4 regions of the Pseudoalteromonas sp. 5Ae-yellow genome follow, and region 1 is predicted to be linked to each of the others. Evidence: predicted binding sites of a transcription regulator. Region 1 holds the regulator's gene; each other region holds the start of a gene.
The links. The regulator FliA, encoded in region 1, starts transcription of late flagellar genes. The targets are predictions, from matches to a motif close to CTAAAGNTNNNNNNNNNNNNGCCGATA.
Positions count from the first base shown of each region.

Region 2: a site for FliA is predicted at 2,385-2,411, ahead of H4J63_RS20660 (flagellin). Genes of this name have one in related genera too.
Region 3: a site for FliA is predicted at 3,016-3,042, ahead of H4J63_RS12560 (VC2046/SO_2500 family protein). Genes of this name have one in related genera too.
Region 4: a site for FliA is predicted at 2,501-2,527, ahead of pomA (flagellar motor protein PomA). Genes of this name have one in related genera too.

Region 1 is NZ_JACGWD010000037.1:20,207-25,189, forward strand. Features, by position in the region: gene flhA (flagellar biosynthesis protein FlhA) at 1-74, shown strand, start outside; gene flhF (flagellar biosynthesis protein FlhF) at 96-1,577, shown strand; gene H4J63_RS11300 (MinD/ParA family protein) at 1,570-2,430, shown strand; gene H4J63_RS11305 (RNA polymerase sigma factor FliA) at 2,457-3,167, shown strand; gene cheY (chemotaxis response regulator CheY) at 3,208-3,591, shown strand; gene H4J63_RS11315 (protein phosphatase CheZ) at 3,609-4,382, shown strand; gene H4J63_RS11320 (chemotaxis protein CheA) at 4,398-4,983, shown strand, end outside.
Region 2 is NZ_JACGWD010000050.1:25,232-30,214, forward strand. Features, by position in the region: gene H4J63_RS13740 (flagellin) at 83-1,486, shown strand; partial or broken gene H4J63_RS20655 (flagellin) at 1,796-2,155, shown strand; gene H4J63_RS20660 (flagellin) at 2,519-3,205, shown strand; gene H4J63_RS13750 (flagellar protein FlaG) at 3,352-3,774, shown strand; gene fliD (flagellar filament capping protein FliD) at 3,842-4,983, shown strand, end outside.
Region 3 is NZ_JACGWD010000043.1:25,167-30,149, reverse strand. Features, by position in the region: gene H4J63_RS12580 (SulA-like leucine-rich domain-containing protein) at 1-269, shown strand, start outside; gene H4J63_RS12575 (YchJ family protein) at 308-787, shown strand; gene H4J63_RS12570 (diguanylate cyclase) at 862-1,779, opposite strand; gene H4J63_RS12565 (DUF6172 family protein) at 1,972-2,274, opposite strand; gene H4J63_RS12560 (VC2046/SO_2500 family protein) at 2,454-2,981, opposite strand; tRNA gene H4J63_RS12555 (tRNA-Tyr) at 3,094-3,178, shown strand; tRNA gene H4J63_RS12550 (tRNA-Tyr) at 3,227-3,311, shown strand; gene H4J63_RS12545 (M48 family metallopeptidase) at 3,399-4,097, opposite strand; gene H4J63_RS12540 (MHYT domain-containing protein) at 4,414-4,983, shown strand, end outside.
Region 4 is NZ_JACGWD010000044.1:30,798-35,780, forward strand. Features, by position in the region: gene dxs (1-deoxy-D-xylulose-5-phosphate synthase) at 1-1,027, opposite strand, end outside; gene ispA ((2E,6E)-farnesyl diphosphate synthase) at 1,133-2,020, opposite strand; gene H4J63_RS12775 (exodeoxyribonuclease VII small subunit) at 2,023-2,265, opposite strand; gene pomA (flagellar motor protein PomA) at 2,587-3,354, shown strand; gene H4J63_RS12785 (flagellar motor protein MotB) at 3,357-4,277, shown strand; partial or broken gene H4J63_RS12790 (hypothetical protein) at 4,429-4,916, shown strand.

The DNA.
Region 1 (4,983 bases):
TGAGAGTGATGTCTTATCAAGAGGTACCAGATGAAAGACAGATAAAGATTGTTAGCTCTGTAGGGCAACAATAAGATTTTAACAGGGGTTGAATCATGAAAATTAAACGTTTTTTTGCTAAAGATATGCGCACAGCACTTAAAGAAGTTAAAGATGAATTAGGTGTTGATGCGGTTATTATGTCAAATAAGAAGCTGGCTAACGGTGTAGAAATTGTAGCGGCAGTTGATTATGACAAAGCAGCCCCTAAAGTAGCAGCGCAACCACAACGTAATGCTGAGCCTCGTGCTCAAGCGCCACAGCAAAGCATGCATAACTTTGTAAGACCAGAGCCACAGCGTGCTAAGCCTGAGCCACAAGCAAAGGTTGCTGACAGCTTACAAGCATTACTAGAGCGACAATCACCGCGTCCTCGCTCCCCTGAACTTGCTTCTATGTTTTCACAATCGGGTATTGATACTACCGATAACTATCAAGAGCCGGCTGCGCAGCCGCGTACTAAAAATATGTTTATTCCTGAAAGTGCAGCGCCAGTTCGCCCACAAACTCAAGCCGATAGTTTAGGTTTTGATGATTTAGACCGCGATTTTGATGATTTAGATAGCCCGGTAACTGCTCGCCCACAAAATAAAAATAATGAAAGCGAAGAAATGACAACAATGCGTGAAGAAATGAACGCGATTCGTCAGTTACTTGAACATCAAGTATCAGGTTTAATGCAACAAGATATGGCGCGTCGCGATCCAACGCGTGCGTGCATGGTTGACCGTTTAGTCGGTATGGGTATTGATAAAGAAGTCGCGCAACAAATGGCATGTTTCGTACCTGACGACGTGTCTCGTCAGCAAGGCTGGAAAGCATTGCTAACAATGGTTGAAGATCAAATGCAAACAACCAATAACGAAATACTTCGCCAAGGTGGTGTATATGCGTTAGTGGGTCCAACAGGTGTGGGCAAAACCACGACAGTTGCTAAGCTTGCAGCTCTAGGTGCACAAAAGTATGGCGCCGATAAAGTTGCCTTAATAACCACTGATACGTACAGAATTGGTGCTTATGAGCAGCTTGCAACTTACGGTCGTATTATTGGTTGTGGTGTAAAACAAGTTAAAGATGCTAATGAGTTAGCTGAAGTTTTATATCATTTACGAAATAAACGTCTAGTGTTAATTGATACGGCAGGTATGAGCCAGCGAGATTTACGCTTAACTGAGCAGTTAAATACGTTAATGCGCAACCAGCGTGTGGATATTCGCAGCTACTTAGTACTCAGTGCCACAGCGCAAATTAATGTACTACAAGAAACTGTACGCCACTTTAAAAAAGTACAGTTAAGTGGTTGTATTTTTACCAAGTTGGATGAATCATTAAGTTTGGGTGAGATTATTAGTATTGCGATTCAAAATCGCCTTCCAATAGGGTATCTTACTAATGGACAACGAGTACCAGAAGATATTCGTGTTGCAAATGCTGAAAAACTAGTGAAAAAGGCTGAGCAATTATATTTAAAAAGAACAAAAGCACAACATTCAAGGCATCAAGCAGTGGCGCCAAGTACAGTAGGGATGTATGATTAACACAGTATTAGATCAAGCAAGCGGCCTGCGCAAAATGAGTCAAAACAATAACAACGGCGTTAAAGTTATCGCTGTAACCGGTGGTAAAGGTGGGGTGGGGAAAACAAATGTTTCTCTAAATACTGCTATAGCACTAGGGCAGCAAGGTAATAGAGTACTAGTACTGGATGCTGACTTAGGTTTGGCAAATTGTGATGTGATGCTTGGTTTACGTGTAGAGCGTAATTTGTCACACGTTTTGTCTGGTGAATGTGAGCTTGACGAAATTTTAGTTGAAGGTCCTGCTGGTATTAAAATTGTACCCGCTACATCGGGTTCGCAAAGTATGGTTGAGTTATCACCATCGGAGCATGCTGGACTAATTCGTGCGTTTAGCGAATTGAATACCGAATTCGATATTTTAATTGTAGATACAGCCGCTGGTATTTCAGACATGGTGCTAAGCTTCTCACGAGCAGCACAAGATGTAATGGTTGTAGTGTGCGATGAACCAACATCAATAACCGATGCTTACGCACTTATTAAAGTATTAAGCCGCGAGCATGGTGTTTATAAGTTCAAAATTGTTGCAAATATGGTCCGCAGTATGCGTGAAGGTACTGAATTGTTTGCAAAACTATCTAAAGTTACCGATCGCTTTTTAGATGTGTCAATGGAGCTAGTAGCAACGGTTCCCTATGATGAAAATATGCGCAAAGCAACGCGTCGTCAAAAAGTAATAGTAGAGCTCTTTCCTAATTCGCCAGCCGCTCTCGCGTTTAAAGCGCTGGCAACCAAAGCAGTTAAATGGCCAATACCAAACCAACCATCTGGGCATTTAGAGTTTTTCATTGAGAAACTAGTAAACGGTTAATTATGACAATATTGGTGAATAGAGCTATGGGATATCAATCAACACAAAACTTAAATGTGATTGTTGAGAAACATGCATCACTTGTCAAAAAAGTGGCATGTCATCTAATTGCTCGATTACCACCTAGCGTTCAGCTTGATGATTTAATTCAATCAGGAATGATAGGTTTAATAGAAGCTTCAAAAAACTTCGATGCAACTAAGGGCGCAAGCTTTGAAACCTTTGCAGGTATTCGTATTCGCGGTGCCATGCTTGATGAAATGCGCCGTGGTGATTGGGCTCCTCGTTCAGTACATCGCAAAAGCCGGCAAGTTGCAGAAGCAATTACAGGACTCGAAAGTAGTCTTAATCGCGAACCAACAGATACAGAAGTTGCTGAAAAACTTGAAATTTCACTCAATGAGTACCATCATATTTTAAATGATGTGAATGCGAGTAAAATACTAGGTATTGAAGACCTTGGTGTTGATGAGGATGTTATAACTCCCGTAGGCCAAGATTTAGCGCAAGATAAACCTTTTAATAATGTTAAAAATGATCGGTTTAATGAGTCTTTGCTAAGTGCAATTAAGTCATTACCAGAGCGTGATGCAATGGTACTTTCTTTATACTATAACGATGAAATGAATTTAAAAGAAATAGGACATATACTCGATGTAAGTGAATCGCGTGTAAGTCAGATACATGGTCAGGCGATGATTAAGCTTAAAGCTAAAATCAATGACTGGATAAATTAGTAGTAAGCAAACAAAGGTTAATACCTCACTGGGGGATGTTTTGGATAAAAACATGAAAATTCTTGTAGTCGATGATTTTTCAACGATGAGACGCATTATAAAAAACCTGTTACGTGATTTAGGTTTCACTAACGTTCAAGAAGCTGATGACGGGTCAACAGCTTTGCCTATGTTGCAAAATCAAGTGTTTGATTTTGTAGTTACTGATTGGAATATGCCGGGAATGCAAGGTATTGACCTTTTAAGAGCAATTCGTGCAGATGATAAGTTAAAACATATCCCTGTATTAATGGTAACGGCAGAAGCTAAAAAAGAACAAATAATAGCTGCAGCGCAAGCTGGCGTTAATGGTTATATTGTTAAGCCTTTTACGGCTGGAACATTAAAAACTAAGTTAGAAAAAGTATTTGAACGCTTAGGCTAATGATGGGGGAGAGGCTTATGCCAGCACCAGCTGCGCCTCAAATAACGTTAGAACAAGCTCGACAGCTCGTTATTTTTTTAGAAAATGATGAGCAAGATAAAGCAAATCAGTTAATTTTAGAGACTGCCTCGCAAGAGCAGTCTGAATTATTTGCTGAAGTTGGAAAGTTGACCCGTCAATTGCACGAAGCACTTAAAAGCTTTGATCTTGATACTCGTTTAACAGATTTAACAACAGATGCTATTCCAGATGCTAAAAAGCGGCTTAATTATGTTATAGAAATGACAGAAAATGCGGCTAATAAAACAATGGATGCTGTTGAGGCTAGTTTACCTATAGCCCAGCAATTAGCAGATGAAATATCTCATATCAAACCGACATGGGATCGTTTAATGAGTCGCGAGATTGAGTTAGGTGAGTTTAAACAACTTTGCCACAGCATCGATAAGTTTATGAATAACTCTCATCATAAAACCGATGAGCTTCAAAGCTTAATGACAAATGTACTAATGGCTCAAGACTATCAAGACTTAACAGGTCAAGTTATTCGCCGTGTTATAGAACTTGTTAGAGAAGTAGAAGAAAGCTTACTTCATCTTTTAACAGCATTTGCTGAACAAGATGACAGTGACAACACAGCGAATAAAGTAGAACAACAAAAAATAAAAGAACCAGTTGCCACACAAACTTTAGCAGGTCCTGAAGGCCCTATTATTGATAAAGAATCGCGTAATGATGTTGTATCTGATCAAGATGAAGTCGATGATCTTTTATCAAGTTTGGGCTTCTAAGAGGAGAGTAACTGCATGTTTGAAGTCGATGAAGATATTTTACAAGACTTTCTTGTAGAGGCAGGAGAAATCCTAGAGCTTTTATCTGAACAGTTAGTTGAACTGGAAAATAATCCAGAAGATACCGAGTTACTAAATGCCATATTTAGAGGCTTTCACACTGTAAAAGGTGGTGCAGGCTTTTTAGCTATGACAGAACTTGTTGATGCTTGTCATGGCGCTGAAAACGTATTTGATTTACTACGTCAAGGTGTGCGAACGGTCAATTCAGAGTTAATGGATGTTATTTTACAAGCGCTCGACACCATTAATGAAATGTTCGCGACTATTCAAAATAGGGATAAGCCAGAACCTGCAGATCCTGAATTACTTCATACTCTTCATATTTTAGGTCTACCACCAACAGAAGATGAGCTTAACGGTGTATCTTCGAACAATGAAGTTGAACAACCTCAAAGCGAAGTAGTTGATACGCCAATAGTTGATGACGAAGATCCGTTTGCGTTTGATGAACTATTTAGCGGAACGCCTTCGGTTAGCGATGCTGAAATTGATGAAATAACTGAAGATGAATTTGAAAACTTACTGGATGAACTACACG
Region 2 (4,983 bases), on a different contig from region 1:
TCTTATTGTAAGAAATTATCGAACAGTGGTTCCTGTTAAATCGTGTTGAACCACACTCTGTTTAAACCTAGGAGATGGTAAAATGGCATTAACAGTAAATACTAATGTGTCGTCACTAAACGCACAACGTAACCTAACAAGATCTGGCGAAGGCTTAGCAACGTCAATGGAGCGTTTATCATCAGGTATGCGTATTAATAGCGCTAAAGATGATGCCGCCGGCCTACAAATTTCAAACAGATTAACATCGCAAATAAATGGCCTAGCCGTTGCTCAGCGTAATGCCAATGATGGTATTTCAATGGCGCAAACCGCTGAAGGCGCTATGCAAGAATCGACTAATATACTACAACGTATGCGTGAGCTTGCTCTGCAATCTGCCAATGGTTCAAATTCAAGCGAAGACCGTGATGCATTGCAAAAAGAAGTGTCTGCTTTACAAGAAGAACTAACTAGAATCTCCGACACTACATCGTTCGGTGGTCAGCAATTATTAGATGGCTCTTACGGCACTCGAAATTTTCAGGTTGGCGCGAACGCCAATGAAACCATCTCAATTAGCTTAAGTAGCACAGCTGCAGATAAAATTGGTACATTAGAAGCAACTACAAACATTACTACTACAGCTGGAAGCGTTTCATTTGCAGTAGGTGGTAAAACTTACGATGTAGATGCTACAGCTGCATCAGACGCAGCCGGTAAAGCGGCTGCGATTAATGCAACAACAGGTGAGCATGGTGTAACAGCAGCAGTTGCTGATATTACAACGGCGACTCTTACATCTATGAACTTTGATGGCGGCACAATTGAATTTACATTGGGCGGGTCTAATAATGTAACTGGTTCTGATGCAGATACACTTGCAGCTTCAATAAATGATATAGACGGTTACACAGCAGTCAATGATTCAGGTTCAATCACAATCACAAATGCTGCAGGGTCTCCTATTGCACTGACTAGTTTCTCAGGAACAGGTACAGGTACAGGTGCTGCGGCATCATTTACTGACAGCGCTGCTACTCCAGCTACGACCGCCTTGAATGAAACAACTCCAACTGCTACAGCAACAGCATCAGCTACAACGGAAGTTGTTACTTTATCTTCAAAAGCTGATTTTGCTGTAACTGATGGCGCTGCAGGTACACCTGTAAGCGTTGTGGCTGCAGGCGATACTGTTAAAGATATTGATTTAACAACAGAGCTAGGTTCACAAAGTGCAATTGATGTAATTGATAATGCACTTGCACAAATTGATGATCAGCGCGCGGGTTTAGGTGCGGTACAAAATCGTTTTGGTCACACAATTAGCAACCTTGCTAATATTCAAGAAAATGTATCTGCGTCACGTAGTCGTATTCAAGATACAGATTTTGCGACCGAAACTGCACAAATGACTAAAAACCAAATATTACAGCAAGCGGGTACGTCAATACTTTCGCAAGCAAACCAAATACCACAAGCAGCCATTAGTTTATTAGGTGGCTAGTTATTGGTTTAACTAATATCAGGCTGTATAAGCGCACTTCAAATTAAGTGCGTTTTTTGTTTTTAGATTGTAAAAAATAGCTAAAAGCATAATATTCAAACCGTATTTTAAATCAATTTAAAATAACTAATCATTTAAAACAGTCAGTTAGCTTTTTCTGGGTAAATAAACTAATTTATTTTTAAAATACTCCTAAAGATAATTTACCTCCTGCCGTTAACTTAATCAGTACGGAGCTGAGCATACATTTGTGACAGCTCTTGGTTAAATTAAAATAGCAACATTACGAAAGTAATCAGGAGTTTTATTATGATTTCAGTAAACACAAATGTATCTTCATTAAACGCTCAACGTAACCTATCTCAATCAGGTTCTGACCTTGCAACGTCAATGGAACGTTTATCATCAGGTATGCGTATCAACAGCGCAAAAGATGATGCGGCAGGCCTACAAATTTCAAACCGTTTAACATCACAAATAAACGGTTTAGGTGTAGCTCAGCGTAATGCTAACGATGGTATTTCTATGGCGCAAACTGCTGAAGGTTCAATGCAAGAGTCTACTAGCATTTTACAGCGTATGCGTGAACTAGCGTTACAATCAGCGAATGGTTCAAACTCTGATGATGACAGAGCCTCTCTACAAAAAGAAGTAACCGCTTTACAAGATGAGTTAACGCGAATTTCTGAGACCACCTCTTTTGGTGGTCAGCAGTTATTAAATGGAGATTTTGGTTCAAAAAACTTCCAAATTGGCTCAAATGCCAATGAAACTATCTCTATTAGTTTAAGTAGCACAGCCGCAGATAAAATTGGTTCATTAGAAGCAACTACTAACATCACTGCTACAGCTGGAAGCGTTTCATTTGCAGTAGGTGGTCAAACTTACGATGTAGATGCTACAGCTGCTTCAGACGCAGCCGGTAAAGCGGCTGCGATTAATGAAACAACAGGTGACCATGGTGTTACTGCGGAAGTAAACTCTGTTACAACTGCAACACTGAGCTCTCTTGATTTTGACACTGGCGGTACTATGTCATTTGACATAGGTGGGGAAGGGATAACAGGTACATCTAATACTGAAATAGCATCAGCGATTAATGATTTGGATGGTTATACTGCAGAAGATGATGGTTCAGGTACAATTACAATTACAAATACAGCTGGCGCACCTATAGCATTGACTAATTTTGCTGGTGCGGGTAATACCGGTGGCAATGAAGTTTCAGCTACGTTTGCCGACAGTGATACTTCAACTACCACAGGTGATGCTGCGTTAGTAAATGCTGGTACAGCTGCAGTTACAGCCTCTGCTACAACAGAAACCATAACCTTATCTTCAAAAGTTGACTTTTCTGTAACGGATGGCGCCGCAGGTACGCCGGTGAGTGTTGTTGCTGAAGGCGATTCTGTTAAAGATATTGATTTAACAACAGAGCTAGGTTCACAAAGTGCAATCGCTGTAATTGATGATGCACTTGCACAAATAGATAGTCAGCGTGCTGATTTAGGTGCGGTTCAAAATCGTTTTGGTCACACAATCAGTAACCTTGCTAATATTCAAGAAAATGTATCTGCGTCACGTAGCCGTATTCAAGATACTGACTTTGCAACCGAAACAGCTAACATGACGAAGAACCAAATCTTGCAACAAGCAGGTACGTCAATCTTGTCGCAAGCGAACCAGTTACCACAAGCAGCACTTAGCTTATTAGGTTAATAAGTTAAAGTAATAGCTTAGTGGTTAGCTAGTACATAAAGTCAGTATTAGTTTTACAAAAAGGAGGTGGCTTTAGCTACCTCCTTTTGTGGTTTAAGGGTTTTAATTGAGCTATTGTTTAATTAAGTGAAAAATAGGAATCTGTTATGAATACTATTAATTCCAATGCAGAAGTTACATTACCAACCCCGCTAGCGGGTGAAGATAAAGTAGCTGGGCAAGCAGCTAGTTCGCTAACCGAACGCGCTGTTGACGATGTAAAGCAAGCTGACACACAAAATCAGCAACGATTACAGCAAAATCAATACGAAAAAAATAACCAAGAAGTAACTGCTCAGCCGTTAGAGCGTGAACAGCTAGAAAAAATGGCGCAACAATTGCAGGATTTTATGGGCGAAATGAATCGCAGTTTGCAGTTCAAGGTAGATGAAGATTCAGGTCGTGATGTAATTAAAGTGCTTGATAAAAACAGTGGCGAAGTAATTAAGCAATATCCTTCTGAGGAAGTATTAAGCCTAGTTTCTAAACTGTCTGAATCTGCTGGTATTTTGATTGATCAAACAGTTTAGTAAGCACCTATAAGTGTTAACTTATAAAAGTTAGCTGGTTTATTTTTAAGTATTGAAGAGGTGAAGTATGGCTATTTCGTTTACTGGTTTAGGTTCTGGGTTAGCAGTATCAGATATTGTTGATGCACTAGTAAATGCAGAACAAGCACCTGCTGAAGCTCGATTAAATACAAGAGAAGGCAAGTTAACAACTGATATTTCAGCTGTAGGAGCACTTAAGTCAGCGCTCGAAAAAGTGCAAACCTCAATGGAAGCATTAGGCGATAGTGATAACTACCAAAAGCGAACTGCATCTGGCAATGATGATTTTATATCTATTAGCTCAGATAAAGACGCTCAGCCTGGTAGTTACAATGTAAAAGTAGACGCATTAGCACAAGCACATAAGTTATCTTCCCCTGCATTTGCAGCAGACGAGGCAATTGGAGCTGGCGTAATTACAATTGGCTCCGGCGAAAATAGTTTTTCCACTGTTTTATCGGCTACAAATACATTAGAAGATTTACGCGACCAAATTAATAACGGCCCTTTTACTGGCAGTGATAGTAATGATTCGGTTGTCGCCACTATAATAACCAGTGATACCGGTCAGCATTTAGTGCTTACTAGTAAAGAAACCGGCGAAGACAACGCTATAACAATTACCGTACAAGACGATGACGGCAGTAATACCGATACAAGCGGGTTATCTCGACTAGCTTATGATGTATCAGACGCAGACCCTGCTAATCATACAACTAATTTAACGCAAGTTAATGCTGCACAAAATGCACAAATAACGATTGATGGCACGTTAACTGTATCAAGCAATACTAATGAGTTTAGTAATGTGATTGATGGCGTGGATATTACCGCCAAAAAGTTACATGCCACTGACGACGACTTAAGCGATATATCGGTTACCGAAAACAATAATAATATTAAAACAGGTTTAAATAGTTTTATTTCAAGTTATAACGAACTGTTAGAGCTTAGTAATAACTTGGGTGCCTCCGGCGAAGCTGGCGCAGGCGTTATGGCGGGGGATTCACTGCTTCGTGGTGTTATGTCAAAGCTTCGTAGCGAAATAACAAATCCCGTTGATTTAGGTGGTGGTAATTCGCTATCGCTTTCGCAGTTAGGTGTAGAAACAGACCGCTACGGTGTTTTAACGCTAAATACAGAAACACTCAATGAAAAAATAGCAAGCGATGTAGATTTAGTTCAGCA
Region 3 (4,983 bases), on a different contig from region 1:
CAGATCATGTACCGAGCAAAGCTTTACTTGACTCATGCTCTATTGATACAAGTAAATTACTTGTTATTAGACAGAAGCACCTAGTAAATCTAGAGTATGTATTAAATTCTGCGTTACATAATGGAAACTTTGCAGCTGTAATTACCTGGACCGATATAGTTAATAACCAACTACTTACAAATCTATCGTTCGATTTAAGTAAAACAAATACAAAACTATACTGTTTTACTAAAAACGCTCAAACAACAGAGATACCACTCGCTCAATAAGCTTGTTAAACTAATGTTTTAGATTCTGTATTATTATTATGACTTCACTCAATACCACATTATGTTTTTGCAGCAGTGGGCACAATTATGCCGATTGCTGCGAGCCGCTTCACTTATCTGTAAAGCAAGCTGACACTCCTGAACAACTTATGCGCTCACGATTCAGTGCTTATGTTATTAAAAATGCAAAATATGTTTATCAAACCTACGCAAAAGAAAAACAAGCTGAAAACCCGGTTAAAGAAATCAATGATTTTGCTAACAGCTGTCGATTTATAAATCTTGATTTAATTGACTCAAGCCATGATGGCGATACTGGAACTGTAGAATTTAAAGCCCAATATTTTTATCAAAACTTATTTTGTGAGCTTCACGAAAAATCGCAGTTTATTAAAGAAAGCACCCAATGGCGTTATTTAGATGGCACTATATATCCTGTTGAAGATATTAAAGTAGGCAGAAATGATGACTGCCCATGCGGTAGCAATAAAAAGTACAAAAAATGTCATAGCATGTAATAAATAATCTTATTTAATATTTATCATCTAAAAAGTGTTTTTAAGTGGCAGAGTGATTTATTAGCTAACTAAACTTAAAAACACACTTTGTTACGCCCTTGCATTTTAGACTCATACATTTTTTCATCTGCGATCTGCAACGTGTTTTTGTTATTTACGTATGGTTGTAGGGTTGCACCGCCAATACTAATAGTCACAAAATCATATTCTGAATATTTGTGTAATATTCCTAAATCGGCCACATTCTGTTTAATTTTATCAGCAACACAAATTGCACCTTCAGTGCTTGTATGCGGTAGAACAACTACAAACTCTTCGCCGCCATAACGCGCAACAAAATCGGTTGGCCTTTGCAAACTATTAGTAATAGTTTGTGCTACTAGGTTTAACACCGTATCCCCCTGCACATGACCATAGATATCATTGTATTGCTTAAAATAATCTATATCGATGAGTAATAATGCATAGTCAACTTTTTCTCGTAAGGCGCTTCGTTCCATTTTAGAAAAATGTGCATCAAAATAACGGCGATTGAATACTTTAGTTAAATCATCTAAAAATACTTTTTGATTGAGTAAGTCGTGTTGTAATTTTAACGTTATATGGGCACGAACCCTTCTAAATAGTGTTTCTTTTACAATCGGCTTTTTAATAAAATCAACAGCTCCGGCTTCCCAACACTCTTCTTCTTCGTTTTCAAAGGATGTAACAAAAATAACTGGGATATCCTGTGTTTCAGTATTATTTTTTAATTTTAAACATGTATCAATACCACTCATTCCACCCATACTAATATCGAGTAGGACTATATCGGGTACATTTACATTACAAATTTCAATTGCTTCTTCACCACTTCCAGCTGTTGTCACATTAAAATGCTCAGATAATATTTTTTTTAATACGATTAAGCTTAATAACTGATCGTCAACTATAAGTACTTTAGAATTCTTTAAACTTAGTTTTAATTGATGGTCAGAGTAATTTATTGGCATAGTAAAAATGTTTTGTTTTTTTAATTAAAAACAGCCTATAGCATCACATTTTGTTATGCAAATGTTAATTAAGAGGGATTCTACTTATTGGTTATTAATAAAAATGCTTTTTAGTAAATCTTTATTGCATAAAAACAAAAAATGAGCCACTTGGGCTCATTTTATAACTTTGAATACTTTATTAGTTAAGTATTATTCGTCATCATCTAAATCTAATTGCTGACGTTGAGCAGGTCGAGCTAAAATCTCTACATAGAAAGAGGTCAAACCTTGCTTTTCAATTTCGCCAATTTGGTTACTTAATTCAGCAACGTGCACAACTTGCGCATCTTCAGCTGTGTTACCAAACTTACAGTCAAATGCCCAATAGTCAGCATCTTCAGGTAGCGTTTTATTACGCTCTCTTTTCAAATATTTTTTCACTTCGTGCTTTGCAGCATCAACCATACGAGGGTATTTGATTTTCTCGTGATTTAGCGTGAATGTTTTCTTCATTACGTTCCTAATTACCTTGGTTTAATGATAATGGCATTTCATGTCATACCATTTGACGCCATTATAGCAATTGCATTTAATTTTTGGATGCTTTTTTTTCATTAAATCAATTATTAGCAAATATATAAAGCAGACCCGTTATAAAGCATATATTAACTGATGATTATTACAATCATATATCACACCGCAATAAGCTGAAGTGGTTGATGTATTGCATCACTATTTAGGCTGTCGTAAAAAGCAACTGCATTTATAGGGGGATTCGCTAATTGTGTTTGTTCGCTTTTAATTCTTCTTCTGACAGCAAGCTCACAGTTATCTATTATATTAAGTGGAATATGCTTATCATCATTTCTAATCGCAAGTGGTTCAGGGCTTAAGCATTGCCTTAACTTAATACTTGTCATACCACAGCGCTCCCCTTCTTGAGATATTAATGAGGCATTAAACTGTCCAACCAACATATTGTATTCATCAGGGGCTAAAAGTTGCTTTGTACCTGCGCCAAATTGCTTTCTTAATGCCTCTTCTTCTATAACTAAATTATCTATTTCAGTTTTTGGTAAATGAAATTGGCTAAAGTCGAGTGCGTCATGTGACAGCATCGCTAATAATAGAGAAAATTCGCCACGGCGATTTTCATGCACACTATTATTGAGCCTACTGTTTAACTGACTCTCTGTGATTAACAAATCATCTATTTGCATAGTCTTTAGTCGATTGTGGTAACTGATAGATATTTATCGGCTTTATTTCAATTTTCTTTAGCTTTTTTCTTTACTTAAATACGCAATTTGCTATTATCAGCGCCGTTGCATTGGAGGGGTTCCCGAGCGGCCAAAGGGATCAGACTGTAAATCTGACGGCTCAGCCTTCGCTGGTTCGAATCCAGCTCCCTCCACCACTTTTCTTACCGCTAAGTTAAGTGGGGCCAAATGTAACAAAATAGTGTGGAGGGGTTCCCGAGCGGCCAAAGGGATCAGACTGTAAATCTGACGGCTCAGCCTTCGCTGGTTCGAATCCAGCTCCCTCCACCACTTCTTTTTTATTCCTATATTCCTATATTCCTATATTCCTATATTCCTATATTCCTATATTCCTATATTCCTATATTCAGGTTAACCTCAAAACACCCATTGTAAATTCATACTGTTTTTCTTTAGCCATGTTGATGATGCTTTATAATTAGGAAAAAAATGCTCAACGTGTTGCCAAAAAGCTTTGCTGTGGTTTAAGTGACGTAAATGCGCTAACTCGTGGACAATCACATAATCAATAGCATGATAAGGCGCTCCGATTAAATGCAAATTAAATGTTAGCTCTCGCTTACTATTACAACTTCCCCACTTTCGCTTATAAATAGCTACTTTTAGACTCGTAGGTAATTCTTCACCCATTTGTGCGCAGAAGTACGCTAAACGCATTTCTATATATGCAGTTAGTTGCTCTTTTAAATATTCTTCAAGAAGTTGCTTATATTTTTGCGAAGTATTTTTAACGCGCGAAGAGTGTGTAATAAGCAAGCTGTCGTTACAGTTTAGTACTTCGGACTTAGTACCTTGCTTAAATTCTATGTTTACAATGCTATCAAAGATTAAAATTTGTTTGTCTTTGGGCGGGTTCTGTCTGCTATCAGCAATATTGTGCTGTTTAGTTAATTGAGCATTTACCCACACCTGCTTATCAAAAAGCCATTCTTGGATGTGTTTATTACTAACAAATTGAGGGGCATATACAGTCACCTTCTTGTTATGTACTTTAATGGCAACCGTTTTACGTTTTATACTTTTCTTTAACTGATATTCAAACACTTTCATACTCATTAATGATATTGCTACAAGAAAATTCACCAGCAATTAATAAAACCAAATAAAGTGTAATTTTCGCTTAGTTAAGCCAATTCATTAGTTTTATTAAGGTTACTCGATAGAAACTTAAATATGACCATATAAATCTAACTTAGTCCTGTGACAGGCAATACATTAGAATAAAAAACACCAACTAAAAAACTAATGCCTGATAAATAAAAGAAAACTAAAAGTAATAAATTCGTTATTTTAATCACTTCATTGAATTAACAGTTTATTTATTAATTAATTAGATTAAACTTGATAAATAAAGATTATATTTTGAGCCATTATGTTATCAGCTTTTTTTATCACAGACCAAGATCCTAGCTTAATCATTAATGGCGTTTACGATCCTCTATTAGTTTCAATGTCATTGCTAATTGCTATTTTTGCAGCCTTTTTCACCATTCGGCTTATAGAGCTCGCAAAAGAAACTCAATTTCCTAGCTACCAACGTTTAGCAAATGTGACCGCTGCTACTGTTTTTTCGGCTGGTATTTGGAGTATGCACTTTATTGGTATGCTTGCCTTTTCACTGTGTACTAATATTGATTATGATCCAACAATCACTCTCCTTTCTTTTATACCAGCATTTATAGCATGTCAGTACGCTGTATCAATGCTAGTAAATAGTAAAGGGAATCTAAAAGTATTGTCGATTTGCTCCGTGTTACTAGGAGCTGGCATTGGCACTATGCATTATAGCGGCATGGCTGCAATGGATCTTGCTCCTTTACTTAGATATGATCCATTGATATTTGCGTTATCAATCATTGTTGCTGTAGCCCTATCCTTTATAGCCCTTTACAGTCGCTTTAATCTTGAGCGTTTTTTACCCTCTTTATCACCTCTTCAAAAT
Region 4 (4,983 bases), on a different contig from region 1:
TGATAGCCATTAACTTACTGTCTTGTTCGGCCATATCACATAACCAATCGCCGAATACTTTTGAAAAAGTAGCAGCACTAGGTTTAGATTTAGGTAGGCTAGTTGTGCTCGGATCGAATTTTGGTACACCATGATAGCCAATAGGATCGGCTTCAGCCGGTTTGTAGCCCTTACCTTTTTGGGTTTTTATATGTAAAAGCTGTGGGCCTTTTAAATTACGCATATTACGTAATGTATCTACAAGCATGTTTACATCGTGACCATCAATGGGACCAATGTAATTTAGGCCTAATTCTTCAAAGAAGGTACCCGGGATCATCATGCCTTTAATGTGCTCTTCCATTTTACTGGCAAGTTGCTTTACCGGAGGCACTCCTGAGAGTAACTTTTTACTACCTTCACGAATGTTAGTATAAAAGCTACCTGATAAAATTCGAGCAAAGTGATTTGTTAATGCGCCAACATTTTCAGAAATCGACATTTCGTTATCATTTAAAATAATAAGCATGTCTGATTTTACATCACCTAAATGATTCATCGCTTCAAATGCCATGCCTGCGGTTATAGCTCCGTCACCAATAATGGCTACAGACTTTCGACCTTTACCTTCTTTTTGTGCAGCAATAGACATACCTAAGGCAGCTGAAATAGAGGTGCTTGAATGGCCTACGCTAAACGTATCGTATTGGCTTTCATCGCGAAAAGGAAAAGGGTGTAAACCGTCTTTTTGGCGAATGGTGTGCATTTGCTCGCGACGACCAGTAAGAATTTTATGCGGATAAGCTTGATGACCCACATCCCAAACTAGGCGATCGTCTGGAGTGTTATAAACATAATGCAGGGCAACGGTTAGTTCAACCGTCCCTAAACCAGACGCTAGATGACCGCTACTTTGCGATACTGAGTTGAGTAAATAATCGCGCAGCTCATTGCTAAATGCAGGGAGTTTGTCTTGCGCTAAGTCACGCAATTGGGCTGGCTCGTCAACCAAATTAAGTAATGGATACTTGCTACTATCAAGTGTCATGGTTTTATATATATCCTTCGCTAACATTAATTAATTCAAAGCTTTTACGAATAATTAATGTTGAGTAATAATGTCAGTGCTAATTGCAATACGTATGAGCAAAAATTAGTGGTCACGCTCAATTAGATAATTTGCTAGCGACGCAAGAAGTGTTGTGTCAGCATCTATATTTGCTAACGCTTCATGGGCTTGTTGTATTAAATTTTGCGCCTTTTCTTTAGCGCCTAGCATACCTAATAACGCCGGATATGTCGCTTTATTCGCGGCAATATCGGAGCCTTGTGGCTTTCCTAAAATAACTGTATCGCCTTCAACATCTAAAATGTCGTCGTGTACTTGAAATGCTAGCCCTATAGCATACCCAAAAACACTTAAATTTTCTAAGGTTTGTTGATCAGCCTTTTCACTGCACAGTGCACCAAGTGTAATTGCGCAATTAATTAGAGCTCCGGTTTTTAGCTTATGTATTCGCTCAAGCTCTTGTACGGTAATTACTTTATCAGTTGCTGCTATATCAAGGCCTTGTCCGCCAACCATACCCTGAAGGCCTGATGCGTGGGCAAGTGTAGCAATCATTTTTACTTGTGTTTGCGATGAGCATTCAAATTTGTGATTCGCAATAAGCTCAAAAGCAAGAGTTTGAAGAGCATCACCGGCTAAAATTGCATTTGCCTCGCCAAACTCTATATGACAAGTAGGGCGTCCGCGGCGTAAGTCGTCATCATCCATTGCTGGTAAGTCATCATGGACTAACGAATAGCTATGAATACACTCAATTGCAGCAGCAAGTACGTTTAAGTCTTGATGGTTTGCGCCGAGCATTTTACCTGTGGCATAAACTAAAAATGGACGTAATCTTTTACCGCCATTAAATAATCCATACTGGGTGGCGTTATTTACCGTTTCTTCTGTATCGAGAGGCTGGTTAAAATGCTGTTGTAAGGTCGCTACTACATCTTTTTGAGCACGTTCAATATGATTTTTTATGCTCACAGCTATTCCATATCATTATCAAAATTTGTAAGTACTGACTTTTCGCCATTCCCCATCAAAATTGATACTTTTTGTTCTGCTTGCTGTAATTTCCCTGATGAAGCACTTGCTAATGCAATTCCACGCTCAAATTGCTTTAACGATTGCTCAAGCGATAAGTCACCTTGTTCCATGTCACTAACGATTGTAGATAATTCTTCTAGTGCTTGTTCGAAACTTAAGTTTTCAGGTTTTTTAGTCGCCATCTTTATTTCAGCTTACATAATAAATTTAGGGGTCAATTTTAGGGGGAATGCTAAACTAGGTCAAAGGATGATATTGGTTTTTTACCTTTATAACGTTAAATTATATTTCAAGTGCATTAATAAAGCCTTAATGGCGGTCTGTTGGTTTAATAAATCAATTGATAATTAGGTAGCCTTTATAACTTGATCTAAGATAGTGCTAAAGGCTGCTTTTTATGTTTATTTATAAAAATGGCTTAAGCAATTCAATATGTTGCCGATAAGCAGTTAATAATAAAAGTTTATGATAAGGCCATTAAGCATGAAACTTCTGGAGGAAATGTGGATTTAGCAACCATAATCGGGATCCTAGGCGCAATTGGCTTAATTGTCATGTCTATGTTTATGAGTAGTAGCGGTGAAATGGCTATGTTTTACAATACCCCGTCTGTGGTTATTGTATTTGGTGGTTCACTCTTTATTGTTTTATCAAACTTCACTATGTCGCAATTTTTGGGGATAGGTAAAGTTGTTGCCAAAGCGTTTATGTTTAAAATCGAAACGCCAGAAATACTTATCGAAAAAGCAGTAGAACTTGCGGATTCAGCTCGTAAAGGCGGTTTTTTAGCACTCGAAGAAGCTGAAATTCCAAACCCCTTTATGCGCAAAGGCGTCGATATGCTCGTTGATGGCCACGACGCAGATGTAGTTCGCGCTACACTTCAAAAAGATATTTCTCTAACCACGACTCGCCATGAATTGGGCGCGGGTTTATTTAAGTCGTTAGCTGATATAGGGCCTGCAATGGGTATGATTGGTACTCTAATTGGTTTGGTTGCAATGTTGTCTAACATGGATGACCCAAAGGCAATTGGTCCGGCAATGGCAGTAGCACTATTAACAACTTTATATGGCGCGTTTTTAGCCAATGTCGTGGCAATTCCTATTCAGGTAAAACTTGAACTGCGTAAAGACGAGGAAGCTATGAATCAGCGTTTAATTTTGGATGCTATTTTAGGTATACAAGATGGTCAAAATCCAAAAGTAATCGAAGGTATTTTGAAAAATTACTTAGCTGAATCTAAACGCAAAGTAGATACCGAGGAGTAACTATGTCTGATCAAGAGTGCAAATGTCCACCACCAGGTCTACCTGCATGGATGGGAACGTTTGCCGATTTAATGTCACTTTTAATGTGCTTTTTTGTACTCTTGCTCGCGTTTTCAGAAATGGATGTACTTAAGTTTAAACAAATTGCGGGCTCTATGAAGTTTGCTTTCGGTGTGCAGAATAAAATTGAAGTAAAAGACATCCCTAAAGGGACCTCTGTTATTGCCATGGAGTTTACCCCAGGCAAACCAGAGCCAACCCCAATAGAAACCATTCAGCAGCAAACAGTCGAAATGACTCAACAAATGTTAGAGTTTCAGGCTGGCGATGAAAGCTCAGCAGGCGGCAGGCAAGAACAGCGCGGGGATAAACGCGGTGGCGAATCTCGTAGTACCTCACAAGAAGAATCTTCTGAGCAAGCAACTTCAGCAGCCGATCAGGAACAAACTAACGAGCTTGTTAAAAAGATAGCGCAGCAGCTTGAAAAGCAAATAATCGATGGCGCAATTGAGCTTGAGTCTTTAGGGCAGCAAATAATTATTCGCATTAGAGAGAATGGTTCATTTCCTTCAGGTAGTGCATTTTTACAACCTAAGTTTAAACCTATAATTCAAGATATCGGTGTGCTGTTAAAAGATGTACCTGGTGAAATAACAGTATCTGGCCATACAGATGATTTTCAGGTATCGAATGAGTTATATATTAACAATTGGGACCTATCATCAAAGCGGGCAGTAGCCGTTGCCAGTGAGCTACAAAAAGTTCAAGGCTTTGATAAAACCCGAATGATGGTGGTTGGTCGAGCTGAAACACGACCACTTGTACCGAATGACACCGATGAAGATCGCCGCAGGAATCGCCGAGTAGAAATATCTATACTACAAGGTAAAGCAAAAGAGTCAGCTCCTATAGATGTAAGATAACTTTTATTGGCAAACACACTTATTTATCATAAAGTATGCTTTCTTTAACAAATGTAACGGAATAGTTTATGAAAAAGGTCGATAAGTTTAGTCATATGCCAGGAAATGGCGGTGGTAATGACGATGATGAAAAAAAACTTGATTAACTCTAATGCCTGAATGGTTTTTAAAGACTATATTGATATTAGATACTAGTTGGGTGTTTATTTTAAGCCCTGCTATTTTCATCTTTTATTTTAGAAAAGATTATTTGGCCCTGCGTTTCGCTTTAATTACAGCCGCTTTTTTTTATATGGAACCATTATTCATCCTTACTTGAAAGAGTTTGATAATGGGATTTATGTTTATCGATACCTTGTTTGGGCCCTTAATGATATTGCTTGGATGGCACTCATCGCATATCTGGGTTTAAAAGATAAGGTTTATTTATGGCAATGCGTATTAGGTCAATTGGTTGTTATTATGGCACCAATTTTACAGCTATTTAGATTAGTCGACCGCCATTTATGGGATCTTTCTTATAGTACATACATTTATAAAACCTTATTGCCATTTATTAATATAGGCACCGTTGTTGTTTGTTATCTTCCGCTTATTTATATTTTAACAAAAGACAAAAAAAGCCCAGCTAGCCAATAGTTACAAAAAGTTCCCTCCTTTAAAATAGCTGTGCTAGACTACTGTTTATATAAACAGTGATGAGCAG